2 regions of the Alteromonas sp. ABE4_545 genome follow, and region 2 is predicted to be linked to the other one. Evidence: predicted binding sites of a transcription regulator. Region 2 holds the regulator's gene; the other holds the start of a gene.
What was found. The regulator FliA, encoded in region 2, starts transcription of late flagellar genes. The targets are predictions, from matches to a motif close to CTAAAGNTNNNNNNNNNNNNGCCGATA.

Region 1 (9,243 bases), on a different contig from region 2:
TTGCTGCCTTAGAAAAAGAAAATAAAGAGGAAGAGGAAAAAATACGAGAAGCTGATGCATTAGATGATGAAGAGCGACTGTCGCGTCGAATTGAAGATTTACAACAAAATGTTGAAGGCTTTATTGGCAAAATGACGGAAGAGCAAAAGGCCATAGTGATCAAATATGCGCCCAACTTTACGTCTACAAGAAAAGATTGGTTGGCTTATCGACGCGACATTCAACAAGCCGCACGACAACTCTTCGCAACGCGTAATGACAACCCTCAGTTTGTTACTGATCTCAATGCGTTGATGCAAAACCCAGACGCTTATCGCGGTGAGCAGTATCAAGTCGAACGTCGCTTTAATCGCGTTGAATTTGGGCGTATGTTGTCAGAAGTATCAACTACGTTGACAAATAAACAAAAAGACAAGCTTATCGATGAATTAGACGGTATCATCGCCGACCTTAACGATTTAATGGAAGACAATGAGTGAACGACGCCGTTAGGCCGGGTTTAGGTTTATTTCTCTCTTTAATTACTGCGGTGTTATGGGGAGTACTACCGCTGTTTTTGACCGTTTGTTTACAAGCGATGGACAGCCCCACCATTACTGTTTATCGTTTTTTCACCGCGGCTGTGGTCGTCGCGGCTGTGCTTGCCTATAAACGCAAACTCCCAAAGCTAACTAGCTTTAGCGCACCCATTATTGGTTTGTCGGTGTTGGCAACGGTAATGTTGGTTATTAACTATACCTTCAATGTTATTGGGTTAATGTATCTCAGCCCTGGCAGTGTTCAGGTCCTCATGCAAATAGCGCCGTTTGCGTTAATGTTGGGAGGGGTGTTTTTCTACAAAGAGAGTTTTGCCCGCATGCAGCGTTGGGGCGCGGTATGCCTGATTGCAGGGCTCGCGTTGTTTTTCAATCAGCGATTACCGCAAATTATCTCGTCACCTTCAGAAGATGTCGTGGGTATTGGCATCATTGTGATCGCAGCGTTGACCTGGGCGGCCTATGCATTGTGCCAAAAAGTAATATTGAAACAAATGACGGCGATGCAATTAACCTTGTTTTTATATGTCATGGGATGCGTTATCTTGTTGCCTTTCGCCGAATTGCAGCACCTAGGAAATATGGATGCAGTTCAATTGTCTGCATTAGCATTTTGCTGTTTGAATACGCTAATTGGTTATGGTGCTTTTACGGAAGCCCTTAGGGTTTGGTATGCATCAAGAGTCAGTGCTGTGATCGCACTGGCACCTGTTTTCACATTTGTCTCAACCGCGGTGGCCGAGAGCCTATGGCCAGATCAGTTTACCCAACCAGCTTTAGGTTGGGTTGCATATGCTGGCGCTGCGTTAGTAGTCGGTGGCTCGATGCTTGCGGCGTTAGGGCGAGAAAGGTAAGCGTACTGTTATTTTTGATGCTTGATGTATCGTGTGAGATCTTCCAACAACCCGTCTAATTTTTGTTGGTGGTGAGGCTTGAGTGGCATGCCATCAACCGTTTTGAATACCTGTTTACATTCTCTGACTAGCACGGGTTCAGGTTTGGTGTTCATTGCGAGAATTTTTAAATTACATTGTAATAAATTAAGCGCTACGCCAGTATTCACTGGGGCATGTTCTTGTGCTTGAAGGAAGGCTATTCGCGCTTCTTCAAATTTCCCTTGCTGATAAAGCGTAATACCACGTTTGTTGTGAGTGGCGTAATCGGCTTGTTTTCGTTCTGCGCGATTTCTAATGCGTCCCATCAGATACTGGCTATTAGGATCTAATTCTGTGCCTTGCGCCTTTAATTGCGCCATTAAATTCGCGGCTTCTTCAAATTCACCTAAGTCGAACATGACCTTAAGGCTTTCTGGCGCAAACCCAGCTGGATATTCGTCATAACGGCGTTCTATTTGTAATTGTGAGCGCAACATTTCAGCCTTGGCTTCAATGAGTTTTCCATCGAGTAAAGACACGCGCGCATTGACCAATTTCTCAAATATACTGAGGTCAAAATCTTGGTTTACTTTTGACAAATTGTCATCAAATTGACTTCGGTGGATCAGAAGTAATGCTTCTTGCTGATAACGGTTTTTAACCCGCCGATCATCACTGGCCTCAGCGGCATCGAGAATACTTGCAATATGGTTGCACCAATGCTGAATATCTTGATGTACAGTGCGTTTAGACAACTCCCAAATTTGCAAACTGGATTCGGTTAATAACTCCCAATCCCCATTCTCACGAGCAATGCGGCAAGCGATATACTGTCGGTTAAGCGAGAGTGGCGATATTTTTATGGCCTGCTTAATCGCGGTGATGGCTTCTTCTTTATGCGTCAGTATACTTTCGCTTTCTGCCAGAATATCGTAGGCCTCTGCATTAAACCGATTGTGCACGAGAATTTGTTTCGCCAATTTGGCCGATTGTTCAGCATTCCCCTTGAGCAAATGGGTTTTCGCTAGCGCGATTTGTGTCCATAATGCCGGCATTGCTTTTTCATCGTGGGTCAACAAAGCAAGTGCATTATCTAATTGCTCGGTCTGCCAATACAATTCCACTAATACTTGCACACAATAGCGTTGATAAATACTACTTTGCTTCGCTAATCCTTTAACCAGCTTAATTGCGGTATAGATGTCGTCTTTAAACAGGGCGTCATACACTGGCAACATAAATTGGCGTTTAAGCCATGCACGATTAATACGGCTTTTCAGCTGAGCTTGTGAAAAGGGTTTGACGATATAATCATCTGGCCGGCGTTCAAGCGAGCCTAAAACCATTGGCCGCGCGCTATCCGCGCTCATGATTAAAAAGACAGTGCTGGCTTTGATCATTTTTCGAATGCGTAGTTCTTCGATTAACTCAAAGCCATTTTTCTTGTCAGCACCTAAGTGCAAATCGGCAATCACAACATCGAATTTTTGTTTTCTGCACATTGAGAGGGCTTGGTCTGCAGAATGGGCAATACCCACTTCTTTGGCACCAAGGTTGTTCACCAATCCACGTAATAGCAATAAAAACGGACGCTGATCTTCAATGATTAAAATCCGTTTATTTGCATAAGTCGTGGATGCAAAAGGCGTATCCTGTTTGTCATTAAGCAAAGGGTGCAAAAATGAAACCATGTATTATGTGATTATCGCTAAATTATGAACGTGCTTAAGTATTTTCACAACCTGTCGATAGCAATATCAATGAATCATCTTAATCTGAATAAGTGAAAGTACATGGCTGACATTGATCAAACTGTGGTTCGTGCGCCCTCAGGTATCGAGTGGCAGGGCACGCTTGCACGTACCGCTGGTCAAGGTGCGGCCTTCAATTTGTACTTAGCGTTGGCGCAGTCAGCTGATAGCCATATACATTTTGATGACAACAGTTCGTTGCCGGTTGAAGACGATTTTCCTCAGCGATTAAATCAATATCGCCGCCCGCCACTTAAAATTGATGAGGTGCGTGCTGAAATTCACAAAGCCTGGCATGAAGGGTTATATCACACCAATGAAGCTCAGCATTGTTACTTAAACTTGTGGCAGAGCATGCATCCTGATGCGCTATCTGTGCATGATGATCCGATGTTTATTACGCCGGATATTATCGAAAATTGTGATTTACAAGCTCAGCGCCGTTTGTCACGTTTACGTCAAACTGATAAAACAGCACAAACCAACGCGACAGAAGCTTACCCAACCGATGCCACACAACTTTCTGAGCTAATTGAACTGGCTAACTCTTTCTCTCTGGCAAGTTAGCGTGCATTGAATATCAACACATCTGGCACTTAGGCTTTAAAACTACGTCTCGCTCTGGTATATTGCGCGCCGCATTTTTGCACTGGTTTTACGTTCCAACTCGCAAAGGTAAATAATGATGAGTCAGTATGTAGTATGCGCAATGTATAAATTCGTTGCGTTAGAAGATTATCAAGCTATGCGTCAGCCACTGGTTGAAGCAATGGAAAGTTATGGCATTAAAGGGACATTACTCCTCGCTGAAGAAGGGATAAACGGCACCGTATCGGGTACAAGAGAGGGCATCGATGCTCTACTTGCTTATCTCAACAGCGATGCGCGCATAAACCCCATCTCTTTTAAAGAGTCGCTTCACGATACCCAGCCTTTTTACCGCACCAAGGTAAAACTGAAAAAAGAAATCGTGACCATGGGCGTGGAAGGTATCGACCCACGTCGCACGGTGGGTACGTACGTAAAACCTAAAGACTGGAACGCATTGATCAGCGACCCAGACGTGACCTTGATTGATACCCGTAATGTTTACGAAATCGAAATTGGTACCTTCAAAAATGCGGTAAACCCTGACACCAAAACATTTCGTGAGTTTCCGCAGTATGTAAAAGACAACCTCGACCCTGCAAAACACAAAAAAGTGGCGATGTTCTGCACGGGTGGCATTCGTTGTGAAAAATCGACTGCTTATTTGAAAGAGCAAGGTTTTGAAGAAGTGTATCACCTTGAAGGTGGCATTTTGCAGTACTTGGAAGACGTTCCTAAAGAAGAAACGATGTGGGAAGGCGACTGCTTTGTATTCGACAACCGTGTTGCAGTAAACCACGACCTTGAGAAAAGCGAATATGAACAGTGCTACGCGTGTCGTTTACCCATTACTGACGAAGACAAAGCCAGTGATAAATACGAGCAAGGCGTAAGTTGCCCACATTGCTATGGTACCCATTCTGAAGAACAAGTTGCGCGGTTCCGCGAACGTGAAAAGCAAGTTAACCTTGCCAGAGCGCGTAACGAAGAGCACGTGGGCACGGAAGCGCGTGATGCGATGCACAATCGTCGCCAGAAAAAAGCACAAGAGCAACGTGCTCGTGCAGAAGCGGCTAAGCAAAAGCAGTCGTAGACATGGGTAAAAGAGGGCGGTACACTGCCTTCAAGTTTTATTTTTAAGTGGAACAGGTCATGGAAACTCAATTATCAGCGGAGAAGATCGCTGAAATACAAAAGGATTTCAGTTTTTTCGATCGAGACGGCAACGGTCAGATCGATTTGCCCGAGTTCATTGAATTATTAACGGTTTTATCACCTAAAACTAAAGTCAGCAGTGTTGAAGACGGTTTTGCCTTAATCGACAGCAATGGCGATGGTTTTATCGACTTCGAAGAGTTCTTGTCGTGGTGGCAAGAGTCTTGGTGGGAATACTGATCAACCTATTTGGTCAATTCAATACCTAATAGAGAAGCCGGCGAATGCCGGCTTTTTTGTGACTGTTTTGACGAGAGACTCGGCCATTTACAACTATCCCAATTACTACATAGACAAGCCAACAAAGAAAATCCTCCATTTTTTTTCTACATAAGCGAATTAAGTTAAAAAAACTTATAATTCAATAGTTTCCCGACTATAACCAAAAGGCTGGATATGACATTCCAGCAAAATACTATTTCGGTTTTTCGAATTAGTGTTGAAGGTATCTATAAAACTTAAAAAATGAAAGGTGGATAGGTTCACAGCTCACCACCGAAAAATTATCCGGGAAACCACACTATGAAGACTAAAGTATCTATGCTGGCTCAGCAGATGCGATATGCACTGGCAACCACGGTTGCTGCAGGTGCATTGGTATCTACACCAGTTTTAGCGCAAGACGAAGAAGCTGATAACGGCGTTGTTGAGAAAATTGCGGTAGTGGGGTCACGTGCTGCACCTCGTTCAGCCACTGATTCAGCTGTTCCAGTAGACATTATTTCTGAAGAAGAATTTGTTAATCAAGGCGCCACTGATATGGTGTCAATGTTACAAACGGTTGTGCCTTCTTTTAACGTTAACGACCAACCCATTAACGACGCATCGACGTTAGTTCGTCCGGCGAACTTACGCGGCATGGCTTCAGATCACACTTTGGTGTTGGTAAACGGTAAGCGTCGTCATCGTTCAGCGGTCATCACCTTCTTGGGGGGCGGTTTGTCAGACGGTGCTCAAGGCCCTGATATCTCAACTATCCCAGCATCAGCGCTTAAGCAAGTAGAAGTTTTGCGTGATGGTGCTGCGGCACAATACGGTTCTGACGCCATTGCTGGTGTGGTGAACTTTGTGTTGAAAGATGATGCTGAAGGCGGCATTTTTGAGGCCCGCTCAGGCTCTTATTACGAAGGCGACGGCGATATGATGCAGTTGTCTGGCAATATTGGTTTACCACTAGGCGCTGATGGTTTTGCGAATATTTCAGCAGAGTACCGTACCGCTGATGCAACGTCTCGTAGCGTTCAGCGTGATGACGCCGCGGCACTTATTGAAGCCGGTAACACCTATGTGGCAGATCCCGCTCAGATCTGGGGAAATCCAGAAGTCAAAGACGACATTAAAATCTTCGCAAACTTCGGTTACGACTTAGGTGATAGCCAGCTTTACGCTTTTGGTAACTATGCGACCCGAGAAGTAGAAGGTGGATTTTACTATCGTAACCCACACACTCGCGGTGGTGTTTATGACGGTGGCACAGATGAAGACGGCAATGCATTATTGCTAGTCGGCGATTTAGATGGTGTAGGCACAGGTATTGAGTGTCCAACAGTTACCATTACCGACGGTAACGTGCTCGATGATAATGATTACCTCACTATTGCCGACAATTCCACTGCAGTGGGGGCAAACTGTTTTGCCTTCAACGAAATGTTCCCAGGTGGCTTTACACCACGTTTCGGTGGCACAGTAAATGATGCGTCATTTGTTTTTGGTACCAAAGGTGAATTTGGTAATGAAATTGGTTACGACGTGAGTGTTAACTTGGGTCGAAATGAAGTCGATTTCGCGATTAAAAACACCATTAACCCTTCTTTAGGTCCAGACTCGCCAACATCATTCAAACCAGGTAAATATATACAGTCAGAACAAACCCTGGACCTTGATTTGACTAAGCCTGTTGATGTTGGCTTGTCTGAACCGCTCTATTTCGCCGGTGGTTTTCAATATCGCCATGAGTCTTACGAAAGCATTGCCGGTGATGATGCGTCTTACGCCATCGGTAGCCTAGCGTCTCAAGGCTTTGGTATTGGTTCTAACGGCTTCCCTGGCTTGTCAGCGAAAAGCGCGGGTAAAGCCTCTCGTCACAACATTGCGTTTTACCTTGATGTTGAAACTTACCTAACTGAAGATTTGTTGTTAACTGCTGCATTGCGTTATGAAGACTTCTCAGATTTTGGTGACACTACCAAAGGTAAAGTAGCATTGCGTTATCAGGCCACAGACGGCATTGCGTTCCGTGGTGCTTATAGCACAGGCTTTAAGGCTCCGACTATTGGTCAAAGTAACGTGCGTAACGTAACTACCGCATTTGGTACTGGTGGCAAGTTAATCGACCGCGCTACCTTACCTCCAACCGATCCTATCTCTGTTCAGAAGGGCGGTACTCAACTTACTCCAGAAGAATCAGTAAGCATGAGCTTTGGTGTTATCGCTGAGTTTGATAGTGGCTTATTTATTACAGCTGACTATTACAACATTGAGCTGACTGACCGTATTAGTACCACTTCAGGTATTGCGTTGACTGAAGAAGATATTGCTGCGCTACTGGCGCAGGGTGTTGAAGACGCATCTAGCTTCTCTGAAGTAAGTTTCTTTACCAATGACTTCGATACGACAACGGAAGGCGTTGATATTGTTGCTAACTACAGCATGCCAATGATGGGTGGTGATACTAAGTTTGCATTAGCGTATAACTGGACGTCGACCACAGTAGACGAATATTCAGATAACATCTCTGAAGAACGTGTTCGCATGTTAGAAAATAACCTACCAGCCGTTCGTTATAGCCTTACTGCGGATCATACCAATGGTGATTGGCGCTTCCTTGGTCGCTTAAACTATGCCGGTAGTATCTATGAAGATCACTTAGACTCGGCGTTACCTATTAACAAAGTAGGATCTGAGTTTACGGTAGATGTTGAAGTAGGCTACTACTTAACTGAAAACCTTCAGTTAGTTGCAGGTGCAAAAAATGCCCTTGATGAGCGACCTGATCGCAATACTATGTACGACAATGAAGTAGCAGGCTCTGAATATCCGACTACATCACCTATCGGCATTAATGGTGGTTTTTATTACCTTCGTGGTATTTACACCTTCTAAAGCTGAGCAAAGTGCAGTGTAACTGCGTATAATTGTGGCCCGGCCGGTAATGGCCGGGCTTTTATCAAACGGTCATATAAATAAAGTAATGTCGAATAAGTCAAAAGTTGCCGATACGTTTATCAAATATCGAAACCGCTTGATGCGGGCGGTAAGCGCGATCGTAGACGTTGATGATATCGAAGATATTGTGCAGGACGCATTTGTAAAAAGCTATGAGGCTGAATTAAAGCAAGAAATTAGTTACGAACGCACATATATGATGCGAACAGTGAAGAATCTTGCGATTAATCATGTCAGCAAGGCTGCCTACAAACAGAACGATTTAATTGATAACATGGACGCGTTACCAGATGAAATTCTGGGGTACTCTCTTGAAAAAGATATTGAGAGTAAAGAGCGATTTTTAAATTTTTGCCGTGCAGCAGACAATTTAACACCCGATGTGAAAAGGGTGTTTCTGTTAAAAAAGGTTTATGGGCTCAAACAGGCAGAAATTGCCGAGATGCTGGATTTGAGTGAAAGTACCGTAGAAAAGCACGTTGCGAAAGGCCTGATGTTGTGTGCGCAACATCTCGCGCGGGTCGGGCATCCCAACAAAGCCCAAAAAACACATAAGCAATTAGGTTAGGTTTATCGCAGTAATGAGTAACGTCAGTCAATTCGTCAGCAAAGAACAAATTCAGTCGCAAGCATGTGAGTGGATCAGCAAGCTCGATCGTGGTCTGAAGTCCGACGAGGAAGCCATGTTGCAAGACTGGGTGAATGAAAGTCCTGCGAATTACAAGTCTTTGGTCGATATGGCGAGTTTGTGGGACGACCTCAGTGTATTGAACGAACTCAAAGGTTTAATAGCGAATAGCGGCGTTAAAAAGCGTAAAACGAAACAATGGTTTATGCCTGTTTCTGCAGCAGCTTCATTCCTCGTGTTGGTGTTAGTCGGGTGGGTGACGTACTCTCATATTACGCCTTCATCTTCTACCTACAGCGAAGCGCCAATCACTCAGTTTGCGAGCACTAAAGTGGGTGAGCAAAAAAACTTAGTGTTGTCTGATGGCTCTGAGATTTTATTAAACACCCAAACCTCAGTGAAGATTGATTACTATTCTGATAAACGTGTGGTGCATTTATTACAAGGGGAAGCGCACTTTGACGTGGCCTCGAATAAATCTCGCC
Region 2 (9,243 bases):
ATTCACCAAACTCGATGAATGTTACAGCTTGGGAGAAATCATTAGTACTGCGATCGAACGCCAATTATCAATCAGTTATGTGACTGATGGACAACAAGTTCCTGAAGATATTAAGGTTGCCGATGCAAAATCTTTGGTGTCTACCGCTGCAAAGCTTTATAAAAAGTACAGTTTGAATCATACTAATGAAAACAAAGCGGTAAGTGCAGCACGAGCAGTATGATCGAAGATCAAGCGAGTAGCTTAAGAAAAATGAATCAGTCACGATTAATCAAGGTGATCGCCGTTACCGGTGGTAAAGGCGGTGTGGGTAAAACTAACGTTACCCTAAACACAGCAATTGCAATGGCTAAGCAAGGAAAGCGCGTGATGGTGCTTGATGCCGATTTAGGCTTAGCCAATGTGGATGTGCTGCTCGGTTTACGCGTAGAGAAAAACCTTTCTCACGTGCTTTCAGGCGAATGCACTCTTGATGAAGTGTTAGTGACCGGCCCCCACGGGATTAAAATAGCCCCTGCAACCTCGGGTACTCAGTCTATGACCGAGTTATCACCCACTCAACATGCAGGCCTCATCCGAGCATTCAGCGAATTGCGTTCACAAATCGACGTGTTAATTGTCGATACCGCAGCTGGCATTTCAGATATGGTGTTGAGTTTCTCTCGCGCTTCACAAGACATTATGGTCGTAGTGTGCGATGAACCCACCTCTCTTACCGATGCCTACGCGTTGATAAAAATCCTCAATAGAGAGCACGGTGTATTCCGGTTTAAAGTCGTTGCTAACATGGTCAGAGACATGCGTGAAGGGCAAGAGCTTTTCAGCAAGTTATCGAAAGTAACCGGCCGTTTCTTGGATGTCGCACTTGAGCTAGTGGCAACAGTGCCATTCGACGAAAACGTGCGTCGTTCAGTGCGCAAACAAAGCGCCATTGTTGATGCCTTCCCCGGCTCGCCTGCGGCTGTTGCTATTACACAGCTGGCAAGCAAAGCACTGCAGTGGCCTATTCCGGCACAACCCGGTGGTCACTTAGAATTCTTTATTGAACAACTGGTGACGAATAAGGTGGCAGGAAGTCAACGGTGAACAGCAAAGCTGCGGCGTACAGACAACAAACCGATAAAGCGCAGTTAGTCGAACGGCACGCGTCTCTCGTTAAGCGCATTGCCCATCATTTGATGGCGCGTTTGCCAGCCAGTGTGCTTGTTGACGACCTTATTCAAGCCGGCATGATCGGGTTATTAGAAGCCGCCAAAAATTTTGATGGCGCCAAAGGCGCGAGTTTTGAAACTTTTGCGGGTATTCGTATACGCGGAGCCATGCTTGACGAAATTCGCAAAGGCGACTGGACACCTCGTTCAGTGCACAAAAATGGCCGCGCAATCACCGAAGCAATCAGCTTAGTTGAAAAAGAAACTGGCAGAGATGCTAGAGATGCTGAAATAGCTGCTAAAATGAATGTATCACTTGCAGAATATCATCAGATGTTAGGTGAAGTGAATGCGGGTAAGCTGGTTGGTATTGAAGATTTAGGCGTGTCGGAAGACGTGATTGCTACCGAGCAAAATCGAGGTAGTGACTCACCATTAGAAGATTTAATGCAAGGCGCTTTCCAAAAAGCGCTGGCACATGCTATTACTACATTACCAGAGCGCGAAGCCATTGTTTTGTCTCTATACTATGATGAAGAATTAAATTTAAGAGAAATTGGCGAAGTGCTTGATGTGAGTGAATCACGTGTAAGCCAAATTCACAGTCAGGCCATGCTAAAATTAAAATCGCGCATGAAAAACTGGCAAGCTGGTGAGTAAAACAACCCAAGAACAAGACCGTTGTACTCATCAATAATAATTAATATCAGATAACAATATCCTCACTGGAGGCCATTTTGGATAAAAATATGAAAATTCTCGTGGTTGACGATTTCTCTACCATGAGACGTATCATAAAGAATCTGCTTAAAGATTTGGGCTTTTCCAATATCCAGGAAGCGGACGACGGAAGCACCGCGTTACCCATGCTACAACAGGGTGATTTTGACTTTGTGGTGACCGACTGGAACATGCCAGGTATGCAGGGCATTGATTTGTTGCGTGCAATTCGCGCCGACGACAAATTGAAACACTTGCCTGTATTAATGGTGACCGCGGAAGCGAAGAAAGAGCAAATTGTTGCCGCCGCACAAGCCGGTGTTAATGGCTACGTGGTTAAGCCGTTTACTGCAGCAACGCTCAAAGAGAAGCTAGATAAGATCTTTGAACGTTTAGGTTAATCCAGACGAATTCGAATTAAGTAGAGGAACGCTGGATGACAATATCTAAACCTGTACCCATTTCGTTGGACGAGGCAAAGCAGCTTGTTGCTCACCTCGAGAAAGGGGACAACGACTCAGCAAATGCCATTCTCGAAGCCGCATCGATGAAGGAATCGGTGGAGCTTTTTGCTGAAGTTGGAAAACTCACTCGCCAACTGCATGATGCACTCAATAATTTCCAACTCGATGAGCGAATTCACGGCTTGGCGAACGAAGAAATTCCTGACGCGCAAACTCGATTGACCTACGTCATTGAAGAAACTGAAAAAGCGGCTAATACTACTATGGACGCCGTTGAAGCAAGTATGCCAATTGCGGAAGCATTATCGACTAAAATTGAAGCGGTAATGCCCGAGTGGAAAAAGCTGATGACGCGTCAAATCGAATTAGGTGAATTCAAAGCCTTATGTCAAGACCTAGACAGTTTGTTAGAAGGTGCATCTGAAGACTCTAACAAACTTACAGGGCTGTTAACCGAAGTGCTGATGGCACAAGGTTACCAAGACTTAACGGGCCAAGTGATCCGCCGAGTTATTGAACTCGTGGGTGAAGTTGAAGATAGCCTAGTGAATATGCTAACCATGTTCGGCGACTCAGACCTCGGTGCTAAGCCTAGTGCCAAAAAAGCTGAAGAAGTCGATAACACTGTAGTGGCAGAAGGTCCCATCATTAACGCTGAAGAACGCGACGATGTTGTTTCAGGACAAGATGATGTTGACGACCTTTTGTCTAGCCTAGGATTTTAGGGGAGCTGGCGCATGTCGTTTGATGTTGACGAGGATATATTGCAAGACTTTCTGGTGGAAGCCGGAGAGATTCTTGAACAATTACAAGAGCAACTCGTTGATCTAGAGAACAATCCTGGTGATGCCGATTTGCTTAACGCAATTTTTCGTGGCTATCACACAGTAAAAGGTGGCGCTGGATTTTTATCGTTAACCGAACTCGTTGAAATCTGCCACGGTGCAGAGAACGTGTTTGACGTGATGAGAAATGGTCAGCGTACACTGACACCAGAGCTGATGGATGTGATTTTGCAAGCTACGGACGTCGTAGTTGCAATGTTCGAGAAAGTAAAATCTCGAGATCCTCTAGAGCCGGCATCGCCAGAACTTGTCGATGTACTGCACAAGTTATCAGCACCCGAAAAGCCAGGTGAAAATATTTTTGGTGAAGCTGCTGCTGAACCAACGCCTACGGCTGAAGAAGTACCTGCAGAAAATCCCGCAGACAATGCACTGTTTGAACTCGACGACGAATTAGTGATCGACGACACGCCTGCGCCTACAGCAGACGGCGGCAGTATCGACGATATCTCTGAAGACGAATTCGAAGCCTTGCTCGACGAACTACACGGTTCAGGTGGGGCACCAGGTAAAGCTGATGCTGCACCCGCCTCTGCGCCAGCGGCTCCTGCTCCCGCAGCGGCTGCCAGCAATGGCGATGATATCACAGACGATGAATTTGAAGCGCTACTTGATGAGTTGCACGGCAAAGGTCAATTTGCTGGAGATGCTTCGTCGTCAAGTGCAGCCAGTGCGACACCGCCAGCCAGTAAACCTGCAACTCAAGATGTTGCCCTTACCGGTGGTGATGACGAAATTACAGATGACGAATTTGAGGCATTATTAGACCAGCTTCATGGTCAAGGTAAAGGCCCGAGCATTGGCGACACGGCCGAAGCGCCAGCGGCATCAACGCCACCACCGCCTCCTCCGCCACCCAAAGCGCCTGCTGCACCTAAGCCAACGCCTGCTGCGCCAAAAGTTGAAGCGCCTAAAGCGGCTGCGCCCAAGCCTGCGGCGGCTAAACCCGCTGCGCCAGCACCAGTAGCAGCGAAAAAGGATGACAAAAAGCCAGCACCTGCTGCGCCACAAGCTGAAACAACAGTACGTGTTGACACCAAACGTCTAGACCAAATTATGAACATGGTGGGCGAACTTGTATTGGTGCGCAACCGTCTTATTAGTCTTGGTATAAACACCAATGACGAAAACATGTCGAAGGCGATTGCAAACCTCGACGTTGTTACCGGTGATCTGCAGGGTGCGGTGATGAAAACCCGCATGCAGCCAATCAAAAAGGTGTTTGGCCGTTTCCCTCGCGTTGTTCGAGACTTAGCACGAAGCTTGAAGAAAGAAATTACACTCGAGCTAGAGGGTGAAGAAACCGATTTAGATAAAAACTTGGTAGAAGCTTTGGCTGATCCACTTGTTCACTTGGTTAGAAACTCAGTGGACCACGGCATCGAAATGCCTGATGATCGTCAAGCGTCTGGCAAGCCTCGTATGGGGATAGTAAAGCTTTCAGCTTCTCAGGAAGGCGACCATATTCTTCTGAAAATAGAAGATGATGGTAAGGGCATGGACCCTGAAAAGCTCAAAGAAATTGCGATTTCTCGCGGTGTATTAGACGCCGATGCGGCGGCCCGTATGTCGGATGTCGAAGCATTTAACTTGATATTTGCCCCTGGCTTCTCAACGAAGACAGAGATCAGCGATATTTCAGGCCGTGGTGTTGGGATGGATGTGGTGAAAACCAAAATCAACCAACTCAATGGTACAGTGAATATCGACTCTAAGTTAGGCAAAGGCACAAGCTTAGAAATTAAAGTACCGCTAACGCTAGCGATATTGCCAACGTTAATGATCGTTGTAGGCAAGCAAACATTCGCATTACCGCTTGGTGCGGTTAGTGAAATTATCAATATGGACATCAAAAAGACCAATACGGTTGATGGCCAGTTAACTATGATAGTGCGCTCTAAAGCTATTCCGCTCTTCTTCTTGGGCGAGTGGTTAATACGTGGGCCCAAGAAAATTGACCGAGAAAAAGGTCATGTTGTTGTGGTGCAAATGGGCACACAGCAAGTTGGTTTTGTGGTTGACGCCTTGATTGGTCAAGAAGAGGTGGTGATTAAGCCTTTAGATGCAATGTTGCAAGGTACACCAGGAATGGCAGGTGCAACTATTACATCTGACGGTGGTATTGCTTTGATCCTTGATATTCCAAGCTTGTTGAAACGTTACGCAAAAAAAGCACTTAAATAGGTTGTAACAGAGGAATAGTGTCTACATGGTCTATAAAGTCCTTATCGTGGACGATTCGACCTTTTACCGTCGCCGTGTACGCCAAATCTTGAATGAAGACAGAGAACTCGAGGTTATCGGTGAAGCACGCGACGGAAGGGAAGCATTAGAAAAAGTCAAAACACTTAAACCCGATGTGGTGACAATGGACGTAGAAATGCCGGTAATGGACGGCATTTCCGCAGTAAAGTCTATTATGGATTCACATCCGGTCCCCATACTCATGTTTTCGTCACTTACGCATCAAGGTGCACAAGCAACGTTAGATGCGTTGCACGCCGGTGCGTTAGATTTCTTACCTAAAAAATTCGAAGACATCGCCCAGGACAGAAAAGAAGCATCAACGTTATTAAGAGCGAAAGTTCGCCTTATCGCGAGAAGAGGCGCAGGGGTAAAACGCGCATTTTCGTCTTCTACTGCACCGAGTCCCACAACAACGTCACCTTCTCGTAGGCCGCTACCGAAAACGGCGCCTAAGCAGCAGTTCTTTCGTTCATCAGGTGTGTTAACGGGCAGAGCCGATGCGCCAGTACAACAATCAGTGTCATCGGTCACTCGTACTGGCAAGCGCTATCAGTGTCTTGCTATCGGTGCATCGACAGGTGGACCGGTTGCGCTTCAAAAAGTCCTCACTGCGTTACCTGCAAATTTTCCTTACCCAATTATTCTGGTTCAACATATGCCGGGCACGTTTACTACTGCCTTTGCTGAGCGTTTGAACAATTATTGCAAAATTAAGGTTAAGGAAGCGGTAAATGGTGATACGTTAGAGCCTGGTTGTGCTTATTTGGCGCCAGGTGGCAGACAGCTTGTGGCTAAGCGCGACTTTAGAAATGTCACATTGCAGGTGTGCGATGTGCCAGACAAAGATAAAGTGGGGTACAAGCCCAGTGTTGATATTACTTTTTCAAGTTTAGCTAAAGTGTACAGTGGCGATGTACTGGGGGTTATTCTTACCGGTATGGGAGCCGACGGCCGAGAAGGGTGCAGAGAGTTGCAGCAATTGGGCGCAACTATCTGGGCGCAAGATCAGGCGTCGTGTGTGGTTTACGGGATGCCACAAGCGGTTGCTGCTGCCAATATTTCGCAAAAAAGTATCAGCCTAGATGCCATTGGTAGTTGTATACTCACAGAATTACAACATTAAACATAACGCGTATGGCGCTGGAGTAGATCCGTGAAAATCTGGACGATTGCAAACCAAAAAGGCGGAGTGGGAAAAACGACCACTACGGTGACTTTAGGTGGTTTGCTAGCGCAACAAGGCAAACGCGTGCTTTTGGTCGATACAGATCCCCAAGCGTCATTAAGTTACTATTTCGGCATAGACTCTGAAGATTTATCTGCATCTGTTTATGATATTTTTGTTCAAAAAGAACCTTTTACGGCCGATAACGTTTTAGATTGTTTGTGCTCAAGCCGGTTAGACAGTTTATTTATACTGCCAGCGAATATGGCGTTAGCGACCTTAGATAGGTCGATGGGCAGCCAAAATGGCATGGGTTTAATATTAAAGAAAGCCTTGGCGAAAGTGGAAAACGACTTTGACCATGTGTTAATTGATTGCCCGCCATTACTGGGAGTTTTGATGGTTAATGCCCTCGCGGCCTGCGACCGGGTAGTGGCTCCTGTACAAACGGAGTTTTTGGCTCTAAAAGGGCTAGACAGGATGATGCACACGTTGGCGATTATGGGGAAATCACTCAATAAGTCGTTTAATACGTTAATTGTGCCAACCATGTTCGATAAAAGAATTAATGCTGCCATTGAAGCCCATAGGCAGCTGCTGATAGATTATAAAGATAAAACTTGGACCGGCGTTATCCCTGTGGATACGCGGTTCAGGGATGCAAGTCAAGAACAGACACCCGCTTCAGTGGCCTATCCGCGTTCGCGAGGTGTTTACGCTTATTCTAAATTGTTAAAAGAGTTGGATTGTTAATGAGCAAACCCGCCCACTTTGCGCGTGAAGATGTCATGGAAGCATACCTCGATGGTTTGTTGCGCGAGGTGGATACACCAGAAGAATCCACTGAGGTGGCGGCTCGGTTGTTAGAACAAGCGAGTGTGGTGCAGGCCGATATTACCCCTGATATCGAACCGGTCGATGTTCCGGATATGGCGCTTGAGCAATCCCAACAGATTATTGCTGACGTAGAAGCCGCTCAGCAAGAAGAACCGGTCTCCCAGGGTATCGCCACCGCATCACTTCAAGACATGCTGGAAGAGCGATTTCAAGCGTTGTTTTTTGAGGTCGCGGGCCTGACATTGGCTGTGCCTCTTATTACATTGGGCGGTATTCACCAGCTGGAGAAAGTTGGCCCGCTCATTGGCAAACCCAAGTGGTTTAGAGGGGTTATGCTGCATCGTGATGAAAAAATCAACGTTGTTGATACCGCAATGTGGGTTATGCCAGAAAAATACGATCAAACACTGGCGAATAAGCTAAACTATCAATATCTTATCATGTTAGGCGATAGTGCATGGGGTTTAGCCAGCGATAAGCTGGTCAACAATGTGACTTTAAACAAAAGTGACATCCAGTGGCGCGAAGCTCAGGGTAAGCGACCATGGCTAGCTGGCATGGTGAAAGAAAGAATGTGTGCATTGATTGATGTTGAGCAACTGATTTCAATGTTGAATAATGGCTTGGGCAGTAAAGACCAGATGCCATAGTCAAGTGGAGCCAAGTTCATGACTGATGACAGAAACAACAACAGCGGTACAGATGCAAACGATGAGGTGTTGCAGTGGGTAACGTATTGCTTGGGTGAAGAAACCTACGGTATTAACGTAATGCAAGTACAGGAAGTATTACGTCACACCGAAATAGCCCCAGTGCCAGGTGCACCAGATTATGTGCTCGGTATTATCAACTTGCGTGGTAATGTCGTTACTGTAATCGACACGCGCTCTCGTTTTGGACTCCCCCCCAATGACATCACCGATAATACACGTATTGTAATTATTGAGTCAGATGAGCAAGTTGTGGGTATTTTGGTTGATAGCGTTGCCGAGGTTGTTTACCTTCGCTCGTCTGAGATAGACAGCGCACCAAACGTCGGTACCGAAGAAAGCGCTAAATTCATTCAAGGTGTGAGTAACCGCGATGGTGAATTGCTCATTCTTGTCGATCTAAACAAACTGCTCACTGATGATGAGTGGGATGAAATCAGTAGCTTATAAGTAAGCCGTAGTCAGTAAAGGTAGGCATGGACGTTCGCTATTCGCTCATTGTTGCAATCAGTGCCTGTGTACTGACACTTGTTTTATGGCTGATTCATGTAATGAAAATAAAGGCGCTCAACGAGCGCCTTTCCCTTCTCGAAAACAAGCTCTCTGAACTCTCTGATTGGACCGAATCTCACATTAAGGTTCTACAGAACCAAGATGAAGAAGCTAATGCCCGAACTATCGCCGTTGCGAGAAATATTGCTACGCTGCAAGAACAGATGGTGCAATTAGAAAACCAAACCCGAGAACTAAAGCAGCAAGACCCTGCGGTGCGTATGTACCATCGCGCGGCAGATATGGCGAAAGACGGGGCTACAGTAGATGAAATCGTTGCTGCGTGTGAAATGCCATTTGCTGAAGCACAGTTGTTGATAAACCTTCATCAACGCTAACCACTTCTAGTTACGCCCAATTAAAAATTATCAATTTAAGCGAGCTTCGCTAGCTCCGTTTGTCTATTATTGTGGTGATTTTCATTTAGACGTCTAGACGTAAAGATGTTGACTTTTTGGCGGCTTCAGCCACAATACGGTCATTAAGTGATAAACCGTGGAGTGATTATGCCGATTCGTATCCCCGAGCAATTGCCTGCTCAAGATGTGCTGC

Region 1: ACXAH6_RS14445 (VC2046/SO_2500 family protein) is a predicted target of FliA. The motif match lies at 3,136-3,162, and genes of this name have one in related genera.

What each region holds. Positions count from the first base shown of each region.
Region 1 covers NZ_JBSWYY010000017.1:4,812-14,054, forward strand. Annotated here, with positions in the region: gene ACXAH6_RS14430 (DUF6279 family lipoprotein) at 1-479, shown strand, start outside; gene ACXAH6_RS14435 (DMT family transporter) at 476-1,390, shown strand; gene ACXAH6_RS14440 (response regulator) at 1,399-3,102, opposite strand; gene ACXAH6_RS14445 (VC2046/SO_2500 family protein) at 3,205-3,729, shown strand; gene trhO (oxygen-dependent tRNA uridine(34) hydroxylase TrhO) at 3,848-4,843, shown strand; gene ACXAH6_RS14455 (EF-hand domain-containing protein) at 4,903-5,145, shown strand; gene ACXAH6_RS14460 (TonB-dependent receptor plug domain-containing protein) at 5,488-8,067, shown strand; gene ACXAH6_RS14465 (RNA polymerase sigma factor) at 8,156-8,698, shown strand; gene ACXAH6_RS14470 (FecR family protein) at 8,712-9,243, shown strand, end outside.
Region 2 covers NZ_JBSWYY010000004.1:112,288-121,530, reverse strand. Annotated here, with positions in the region: gene flhF (flagellar biosynthesis protein FlhF) at 1-223, shown strand, start outside; gene ACXAH6_RS05695 (MinD/ParA family protein) at 220-1,086, shown strand; gene ACXAH6_RS05690 (RNA polymerase sigma factor FliA) at 1,083-1,811, shown strand; gene cheY (chemotaxis response regulator CheY) at 1,889-2,272, shown strand; gene ACXAH6_RS05680 (protein phosphatase CheZ) at 2,308-3,060, shown strand; gene ACXAH6_RS05675 (chemotaxis protein CheA) at 3,073-5,364, shown strand; gene ACXAH6_RS05670 (protein-glutamate methylesterase/protein-glutamine glutaminase) at 5,390-6,550, shown strand; gene ACXAH6_RS05665 (ParA family protein) at 6,581-7,345, shown strand; gene ACXAH6_RS05660 (chemotaxis protein CheW) at 7,345-8,079, shown strand; gene ACXAH6_RS05655 (chemotaxis protein CheW) at 8,098-8,589, shown strand; gene ACXAH6_RS05650 (DUF2802 domain-containing protein) at 8,616-9,029, shown strand; gene metA (homoserine O-succinyltransferase MetA) at 9,198-9,243, shown strand, end outside.